3 regions of the Idiomarina sp. OT37-5b genome follow, and region 2 is predicted to be linked to each of the others. Evidence: predicted binding sites of a transcription regulator. Region 2 holds the regulator's gene; each other region holds the start of a gene.
What was found. Region 2 encodes sigma-54, which starts transcription at its own class of promoters, with help from an activator protein. Its sites were predicted from a motif close to GTTGGCACGNNNNTNGNNT; they were not measured.
Positions count from the first base shown of each region.

Region 1: a site for sigma-54 is predicted at 1,835-1,853, ahead of C5610_RS00590 (nitric-oxide reductase large subunit). Genes of this name have one in related genera too.
Region 3: a site for sigma-54 is predicted at 1,650-1,668, ahead of C5610_RS00665 (hemerythrin domain-containing protein). Genes of this name have one in related genera too.

Region 1 is NZ_CP027188.1:125,487-128,769, forward strand. It holds gene C5610_RS00590 (nitric-oxide reductase large subunit) at 1-1,778, opposite strand, end outside; gene nrdG (anaerobic ribonucleoside-triphosphate reductase activating protein) at 2,095-2,553, shown strand; gene nrdD (anaerobic ribonucleoside-triphosphate reductase) at 2,565-3,283, shown strand, end outside.
Region 2 is NZ_CP027188.1:318,786-322,068, forward strand. It holds gene rapZ (RNase adapter RapZ) at 1-234, opposite strand, end outside; gene ptsN (PTS IIA-like nitrogen regulatory protein PtsN) at 225-695, opposite strand; gene hpf (ribosome hibernation promoting factor) at 698-985, opposite strand; gene C5610_RS01525 (RNA polymerase factor sigma-54) at 1,014-2,471, opposite strand; gene lptB (LPS export ABC transporter ATP-binding protein) at 2,503-3,228, opposite strand; gene lptA (lipopolysaccharide transport periplasmic protein LptA) at 3,233-3,283, opposite strand, start outside.
Region 3 is NZ_CP027188.1:142,091-145,373, reverse strand. It holds gene C5610_RS00675 (M14 metallopeptidase family protein) at 1-580, opposite strand, end outside; gene C5610_RS00670 (DUF4870 domain-containing protein) at 681-1,043, shown strand; gene C5610_RS00665 (hemerythrin domain-containing protein) at 1,089-1,607, opposite strand; gene norR (nitric oxide reductase transcriptional regulator NorR) at 1,763-3,283, shown strand, end outside.

The DNA.
Region 1 (3,283 bases), 190 kb from region 2:
ACGAAGCACATGAGTGGCCATTTGAGGCGTTGCATCCAGTCGGCTTTTTTCTGCAGGCTGTAGTTTTCCCAGGCTTCCCAGCCCAGCACAATCAACGGTACCACTTCCAGCGCTGAGAACGTCGCACCAACGGCCATGACCGGCGTGGTGGTGCCAGAGAAGTACAAGTGGTGGAAGGTACCGGGAACGCCACCAAGCATGAACAGCGATGCTGAAGCCAGTGAAGCCACGGTCGCCATACGGCGTGATACCAGCCCCATATTGTGGAAGATGAACGCGAGTGCGGCGGTGGCGAAAACTTCAAAGAATCCTTCTACCCACAGGTGGACAATCCACCAGCGCCAGTATTCCATGATAGAAATATGGGTACGTTCACCGTAGAAGAAACCAGCGCCGTAGAACAGCCCGATGGCAACCACGGAAGCGGTGAATAACGCCAATAGGTTCTTATCGCCTTTTACCTTGAACGCACCGGCAACGCCGCGCATCATCAGTACCAGCCAGAAGACGATGCCAAGGAATTTACCAATCTGCCATAGACGTCCCAGATCGACGTATTCATAACCTTGGTGGCCGAGCCAGAAGTTCAAATGCTCAGGCATGATCTGTGCGATGGCAAGATAGTTACCGATAAAGGTACCGGCGACCACCAGCACTAATGCCCAGAATAAGATGTCGACGCCCAGTTTCTGGTATTTCGGATCTTTGCCACCGTTAATGATGGGGGCCAAAAATAAACCTGCCGCCAGGAATCCCGTCGCGATCCAGAACAGCGCGGCTTGAATGTGCCAGGTTCTGACCAATGAATACGGGAACCACTGTGATACGTCGATGCCATAAAACTCCTGGCCTTCAACCGTATAGTGCGCGGTAAAGCCACCCAGTAATACTTGCAGTGAGAACAGTGCGACAACGATAAATAAGTATTTACCTAAGGCTTTTTGCGATGGCGTCAGTTTAATCTTGGTTAACGGGTCTTCTTTGGGTGCGGCGGGGTCGTCCTCGTCGTGATTACGCAGGAATGCCCAGCCCCAAATCAATCCGCCAACACCAGCAATCAGCAAAATCACACTGACGATCGACCAGATGATGTTCTCTGCGCTCGGAACGTTGTCGATTAACTGCTCATGAGGCCAGTTGTTGGTGTAGGTAACGTCTGCATCCGGGCGTTCGGTTGCGGCTGCCCATGCGGTCCAAAAGAAGAAATCGGTCATTACCGCGCGGCGTTCTGCCGAAGGTAACGTGTTTTCCTTCATCGCGTAGCTGACACGGGTAGGGCGAAGCTCAGGGTCATCGCTGAACAGGCGTGAATAATAATCTGCGGTCTGCTCAATGGCTTGTACCCGGCGATCACTCAAGATCACGCGGTTGCTGTCTTTATCGTAAGTATTGGTACGATACTCTTGCTTCAGTTCATACTGCAGCTGGTTTTGCTGAGCGCCTGTCAGAGAGTCATAGGGTTGATTGAAGACTTCCTGCGCGCGAATTTCTAACCAGGCGATCAACTCGCGATGCAACCAATCGGCTGTCCAGTCGGGCGCCTGATACGCGCCGTGGCCCCAAATAGAGCCCAACTGCATGCCGCCCACAGACTGCCATGCGGTTTGCCCGTCCAGAATACTATCCTCCGTGGCGATAATCTTGCCTTGCGGGGTAACAAACTGATCAGGGATAGGGGGAGCCTCACGATAAACTTCTTTACCAAAGTACCCCAAAATGCCAAAGGTAATAGCGAGGATACAAATGAGTATCCACCATAACTTACGATACCCGGCCATTCACGACCTCCTTTAATTGCTTTTGTTGTAGCGCTAAAAATGTGTGCACTTCTCTAGAGCAATTAACAGGCCAATAGTTAACCTTATGAAATAAAACTAATTTTTATGAGTCTAGGTGATTCCTACCATACTGGTTGGGGTTTATTTTACCGACAGGGTTAAATTAACCCTCTCTAAGAAAACTCAGGGAATTCAAACAGTAAGCAATAGCCTCATGAATCGTTGACACTGATCAACGCAAAAGCCCAAAAACAGATTAGCCTTAAACACAATATCTAGTGCTAATAAGAAGTTTAATAACTATATATGGTGTTTTATGCGCGATGCGTTGTTTCGTTACTGTAGCGAGGAAGTGGTCTTTCAGGAAGTCCCTGGCGAGGTGTCTTTGGCTTATACCATGACCGGCTGCCCTGTTGGGTGTAAAGGCTGCCACAGTGCCGATACCTGGGCCGTCGGTTCCGGTCTGGAGTTAACCCTGGATTATCTGGCGCAGCAACTTAATCGTTACCAGGGGTTTATTACCTGTTTGGCGTTTATGGGCGGAGAATGGCGGCCTGAGATGCTGAAGGCGTGTCTGAAGCTGGCTCGCCGTCGGGGAATAAAAACCTGCTTGTATACGGGCTATGACAACGTGTCCATTCAACTGCGTGAGCACCTGGATTTTCTAAAAACCGGCCCCTGGGTGAAAGAACTCGGCGGGCTCGACAGCCCTACAACAAATCAGAAGTTTTATGATTTGCGCAACCAGCAAGTGCTGAATGTTGCGTTTCAATAAGGAGAATAATTATGTTGCGCTTAACCGAACAGCAAGTCACCGGCAAAGTTAATTTTATTAACGACTACCTGCACGCCCAGAATGCGGCTGACGGTTCAAAGATGGACGCCAACGCCAATGTCACGCAAAAGAACATTGCCACCTTGGAAGCCGAATTAATGAAGGACTTTTTTGTCCAGGTTAACCGCAAACAGGTCAGTAATAAGATTGCTGAGTTATTCGATGAAGACCTGGCCAGAGAGTACGTTCGTCAAATTGAAGATCATGAAATCTACGTGCACGATGAAACCAGCCTAAAACCCTATTGTGTTTCGGTCACCATGTACCCATTTTTGCGTGACGGACTCACTAAGCTCGGGGGCGAATCGCAGGCGCCGAAGCATCTGGAATCCTTTTGCGGTACCTTCGTGAACTTTGTGTTCGCGGTCAGCTCGCAGTTTGCCGGTGCCGTTGCGACGGTCGAGTTTCTTACCTATTTTGACTATTTTGCCCGCAAAGATTACGGCGACAACTACTTAGCCACACATCGCCACGAAATTGCTAATCATCTTCAGCATGTGGTTTATGCTCTGAATCAACCCGCCGCAGCACGAGGGTATCAAAGCGTATTCTGGAATATTTCCATTTACGATAAGCATTATTTTGAATCGATGTTTGGCGATTTTGTGTTTCCTGCCGACTTTACCAAGCCACAGTGGGAGTCGGTTAGTGCATTGCAGGACTTTTTCCT
Region 2 (3,283 bases):
GACTTCAGCCGGGAGAAAGTCCAGCGACTCGAGTAATTCTTCCGAATTTTCGGGTAAATTTCTTACGTCGATACTGATGGCAATGCGATCATATTGCGCCATTACGGCATGCACCAGCGTCGGTAACAAAGCGATCGGAAGGTTATCAACGCAGTAGTAGCCAAGATCTTCCAGAACCCGAAGAGCGATGGTTTTTCCTGAACCAGACCGGCCACTAACAACGATTAACTGCATGATCCGTCACTGTCCTCATTAACAAAAATGTCGTAAAGATCCTGGTCACTATGTGCCGCTCGCAGTGCGCGGGTACACACCTTATCATTCATGCGGCGTGCTACGGTGGCCAGCGTTTGCAGATGATTTTCGTGTTCAGATTCGGGTACCAGCAGGGCAAAAATAATGTCTACGGGCTGGTTATCTATGGCGTCAAACTCAATCGGCTCGGCAAGCGTTATCAACACCGCCACAGGCTGAGTTGCATTGGGTAAGCGACCATGTGGAATCGCAATACCAAGGCCAATACCGGTACTGCCTAAACGTTCGCGATTTAACAGGCTCTCAAAAATATCATGGCGGGTAATGCCGACCAGCTTGGGAGCCGCAATTTGGCTAATGGTTTCTAATAGCCGTTTTTTACTTGCGCCCTCGACTGCACACTTGGTGCAGTCGGGGCTTAACAGTTCAGACAGTTGCATGATTAATGTTTTTTCATTTTCTCTTTGTGTTTAATAACTTGCCGATCGAGTTTATCAATTAAACCATCGATGGCCGCATACATATCGTCGTGTTGGGCATCGGCAAAAATTTCGCCGCCATTAACGTGCAGGTTGGCTTCCGCGATTTGTGCCGTTTTTTCTACTTTAAGGATGACGTGAACATTGTTGATGTGGTCAAAGTGTCGCTCAAGTTTAGCGAACTTAGTGTCTACATAGTCACGCAGTGCGTCGGTAATATCGATGTGATGACCGGTCAAATTAATTTGCATAACGTCTTCCTTCTTGTTTCTATCACGATTAAAGCAGACTCTTGCGTTGGCTCGAGGACGGAATGTTTAACGACTCCCGATACTTCGCAATTGTCCTCCTTGCTACTTGGATTCCCTGGTCTGCTATGAGTTCAGCAATTTTGCTGTCACTCAATGGTTTAGCGCGGTTTTCCGCCGCCACTAACTTCTTAATTAAAGCACGAATAGCGGTACTTGAACACTCACCTCCTGCTTCTGTATTGACATGACTGGAGAAAAAGTATTTGAGTTCAAACACGCCCCGTGGGCAGTGTAGATATTTCTGCGTAGTGACCCGTGAAATAGTGCTTTCATGCATATCGACGGCTTCGGCGATGTCGTTGAGTACCATCGGCTTCATAGCCTCTTCACCGTGTTCAAAAAAGCCTTGTTGGCGGTGAACAATGCAGTGTGCAACCTTTAACAAGGTCTCATTACGACTTTCCAAACTTTTAATGAACCAGCGCGCTTCCTGCGTGTGCGATTTTATATATTGACTGTCTGCTGCGGATTTTGCGGCTTTACTTAAGGCCGCATATTCTTCGTTCACTTTTAATTTGGGTACGCTGTCGGGGTTCAATTCGACCACCCAGCGCCCTTGTTTTTTTACCACTGAAACGTCGGGTATGACGTATTCAACCGGCTTCTGCGCAATTTGTTCACCGGGGTGAGGATGCAATTGCTGAATTAATTGCATAATCTCTTTCAGTTGCCCTTCGGATAAGCGCATTTTGCGCAGGATGGTGCGGTAATCGCGGCTACCGAGCAGGTCCATGTGTTGCTGTACAAGCTCCAGCGCCTGTTCTTTGAGTGGTGAGTCTTCTACTTGTTGACGTAACTGAATGCTCAGACACTCGGCGACATCGCGGGCACCAACACCAACGGGATCAAAATGTTGAATACGCTTCAGCACCATCAGCACTTCGTCTTCACCAATGTCCAGATGCTGTAACGCGGCAACGATGTCGTCAACGGAGGAAGTCAGGTAGCCATTATCATCAATCGACTCGATAATGGCTTCGGCTATTTCAGTGTCCTCATCGGAAAAATGCGACAGTTGCATTTGCCACAACAGGTGATCCTGCAGTGACTCACTGGTTTCGCCCTGATAGACATCCATCTCGCCGTCATAGCTTTTACCGTTAGGGCTGGTAACCGATGTCGGAGTGGATGAGGTATAGGTATCATCCCAGCTGCTGTCGACCGGGAGTTCATCAGGGAGTTGATCTTTTTTCAGCACATCAGAGGTTTCCTGATGGCTGTCATCACGATGATTAGAGGTTTCTGGTGCTTCACCCTCGACGTCCTGATGGTCACCGTCAACTTCAAGCAGCGGGTTGTTGTCCAGTGCCTCCTGAATTTCAGCCTGTAGATCCAACGACGACAACTGCAGCAGGCGAATGGCTTGCTGTAGTTGTGGTGTCATGGTCAGCTGCTGACCGATTTTTAACTGAAGGCTTTGTCGCATTTATCTGACTCCCGGCTTCACGCTATGCTGCTTACAGTGTGAACTGCTCACCGAGGTAAACATCCTTAACCTGTTGATTTGATAATATACTCTCAGCATCACCGCTGGCAATCAATTGTCCGTGACTGACAATATAAGCATGCTCACATACTGACAAGGTCTCACGTACATTATGATCGGTGATCAAAACACCAATGCCACGTTGTTTAAGGTGCTCGATAATTTTCTTGATATCGAGTACAGAAATCGGGTCCACCCCGGCAAACGGTTCATCAAGCAGAATAAAGGTCGGGTCCGCCGCCAATGCGCGGGCGATTTCAACGCGGCGGCGCTCGCCGCCGGAAAGGCTCATGCCGAGGCTATTGGCGATGTGGCCGATGTGAAACTCTTCTAACAGTGCATCAACCTTTTCTTCGCGCTCTACTGCGGTGAGGTTTTTGCGAGTTTCCAGGATTGCCATCAGATTGTCGCGCACGGTCAGTTTCCGGAAAATCGATGACTCCTGCGGCAAATAACCGATGCCACGTCGCGCTCGCTCGTGCATAGGCAGCAGGGTTAAGTCGGTGTCATCCAGATAAATCTGTCCTTTGTCGCTGTTCACCAAGCCTACGATCATGTAAAAGGTCGTGGTTTTACCGGCACCGTTCGGGCCCAGCAGCCCAATGATTTGCCCCTGGCTGACTTCCAGACTCACGTCCTTAACCACTTGCCGGCGTTTGTAACTCTTTGCTAAATGACGAACGGATAAAGTAGCCATGAACTCAGTTGTTGCTCCCGTTTTTATCGTCTTTTTTCTTTTTCGGCGGTGTGAA
Region 3 (3,283 bases), 180 kb from region 2:
GTACAAAGCGCGCGCGGCCATCCGGGTTTTGCAACGGATCGATGAAGACCACCGTGTTTTGTAACCAGTCCTTGGTTTGTGGACGTTGATCATTGAGCAGATGATAAGCCGTCATCATCGCCGCCTCCGGAGAGGAGATCTCATTGCCGTGCACGCCGTAGGATAACCAAATGCTGGCTGGGGTTTCAGCGATCAGTCGTTGCGCCTCTTGCTGGCTGGTTTTACGGGGGTCCGCTAAACGCTGCATATTGCCAACGAAGTTATCAAAGTTGGCCATATTCTCCGCACTTGAGATAACGGCGTAGTAGAGCGTACGCCCTTCCCAGCTTTTGCCGTAATCCAGTAGTTTCACCTGATCGGGGAACGCCGCCGCCAACGCCTCGAAATACCGGCTCATGGCCTCCGGAGAGGTTATTTTCGTACCGATTGAGTAGCCTAAAACCTCCTCGACAGATGCTTTTCCGTTGCTATAGTTTGCTTCGGGCAGCATGGACGCTGCGCCACTTAACTGATCCGAGGCTACTGCCGCGCTTGCGGCCGCAACGCTGAGTGTGAGGAACAACTTTTTCATTACGCTCATGTACTAACCTGTTTTTATCATTTTTGGTTCTACCTAATGTAAAAGCAGATTAGCACGTTGTGAAGCTGTTAAGAATTTTTTTAAAGGGAGAAAGGAATCAATGGACGATACAATTAGCCGCATCACGGATGAACAAACAAATTACGCAATGTTGATGCATTTATCACAATTCGCGACTTTTATCATACCCTTTATTGGTTGGCTCGCGCCAATTGTGATGTGGTTTTTAAAACGCGATAACGACTTTATTGACCGCCATGGCAAGTTTATTTTTAACTGGATGCTCAGCCTGGGCCTATATGGGATTGGTATTCTGCTGAGTTTTTTGGTGATGCCGATACTGAGTCTGGTGGCCGTACTGTTGTTTGCACTGTTTTCCATTGTGATGATAGTGCTGGCCGCGGTTCAAGCGAAGCAAGGTATGCTGAAACCTTACCTACTAAGCATTCCTTTCTTTAAATAGCGACAAAAGGCTACCGACTCGGTAGCCTTTTTTTCAACCCAGGCATTACTGGCAGGAGCCGCAACAAAAATCTTTGCCGTGTGTTGGTGTACTTTCGCGCTCGACGAAAAGCACGGTATTTTCTAATTCAATGTGCTGGTTAAGATCGTCGACCAACTCGCCAAGTCCGCGGTATAAAGCTTGCCAACTACCACAGGCACCCTCTGGTAAGGTTAAATTATTGGTCAGAGCGCTGATCTTGTTAATGTCCTGCTCGTGCTGAACATGCTCTTCTTCCATCACTGAAATCGGGCCGCTGGGATAAATATCGCGCGCCAGCATCGGAAATAAAATTTGTTCCTCCTTCATCATGTGGCTTTCCAGCTCATGAAGCATATTATCCAGGTGCTCAGCCAGGCCGTGCGGAGCCTCATCATGGTCGCCGTGCACTTCTTCGATTTTCAGCGCCAGTTGCTTTAATTCAGGCAACTGTTGGCGATGCACCTGATGGAAACGTTCAACGATAAATTCAATCAATTCGCGATTTGATTTTCCTGACCACTCACTGACAATGCTTGCTGTCATATTAACCTCTTATAGTCATCTAAAAACGGACAGCAATGACGTTTGCACAATTCAGGCCAACTTCTACCCCCTTGTGGATATTGAGGTTGCAGGCCAGCACGGTATGATTCACCCAGTGAATAAGGGTACATTTAACCGATAGTGTAAAAATAACCATGCTGCAACAAAGCCTTTTAGCGGATCTTGTCACCGATGTACCGGCGGCGGTGCGCCTGCAAAATTTGGTGAAAACCTTGCGCCAGCACTTTCATTGTGGCGCCGTTGTCCTGTTAAAACGCGACAGCGATGCGCTAAAGCCGGTTGCCATGCATGGGTTGGTTGATGAAGCCTTGGGACGTCGCTTTGTCATCGCGCAACATCCACGTCTTGCCACCCTGCTGTCATCGCGTAATCCAGTGCTGTTTGAGCCAAGCACCAGCCTTCCTGATCCCTATGACGGGCTATTGGCAGAACAACCGGGGGATGCATTACCCGTGCACGATTGTATGGGCATCAGTTTATACGTTGAAGGTCAATGTTGGGGCGTGCTCACGCTGGATGCATTACAGCCGGGTACCTTTAATGATCAATCCACGGTTGAGCTACAGCGTTTTAGCCTGATTGTCGAGGCAGCCATTCGCGTTGGTTCTCTGGAGCAACAGGTTAGAGCGCTACGCCAGAACCAACCACTGTCATCACCGGAAGCAAGCGTTTCAACCCGTACCGACTCGGAAATCATTGGTAACAGCCCGGCATTACAACAAATTTTGGCAGAGCTGCATGCGGTCGCTAAAGCCGATTTACCGGTCTTGCTATTGGGCGAGACCGGCGTTGGTAAAGAGTTGTTTGCCCGCGAGCTGCATCGCCACTCAACGCGTGCGGATAAACCAATGATTTACGTTAACTGTGCCGCTTTACCTGAATCGTTAGCTGAGTCCGAATTATTTGGTCATAGTAAAGGCGCATTCTCCGGTGCCAGCAGCGAACGCGGTGGACGCTTTGAGGCGGCTCACGGTGGCACATTATTTCTCGATGAAGTTGGCGAGCTACCGCTGTCGATTCAAGCCAAATTACTGCGGGTTTTGCAGAATGGCGAGGTGCAGCGGCTGGGCTCCGATAAGCCGCGCCAAGTCGATGTTCGCATTGTTGCCGCAACCAACCGTAATTTAAAGCAACAAGTGCGGGACGAGCAATTTCGCGCCGACCTTTATCACCGCTTATCGGTCTACCCTATTCCCATACCACCTCTGCGGGAACGCGAGGACGATATTTTGTTGCTCGCTGGTCATTTTCTCGAGTTAAACCGGAGTCGTCTGGGGTTGCGTGCGCTGCGCCTATCGTCCACGGCCGAATTGGCACTGAAGCAATATCGCTGGCCGGGCAACATCCGAGAACTCGAGCATGTCATTAGCCGCGCTGCCATCAAACTGTTGAGCGTTGGGGTTGATCACAACAGCATTGCGACCATCGATGATGATACGCTGGACTTGACCATGCCGTCGGTAGCCGCCACGCAAAGGCGGGATCTGCAGGATACCGTGCTGGCGGCCAATGAAGACATCAGCTTGCGTGACGCCGTAGAGTTTACGCAGAAACAAATGATCCGTCAGGCGCTGACATTGGAAGATGGCAACTGGAGTCGAGCCGCGAAGCGTTTAGGTGTAGACTCAAGCAACCTTCATAAACTTGCGAGTCGC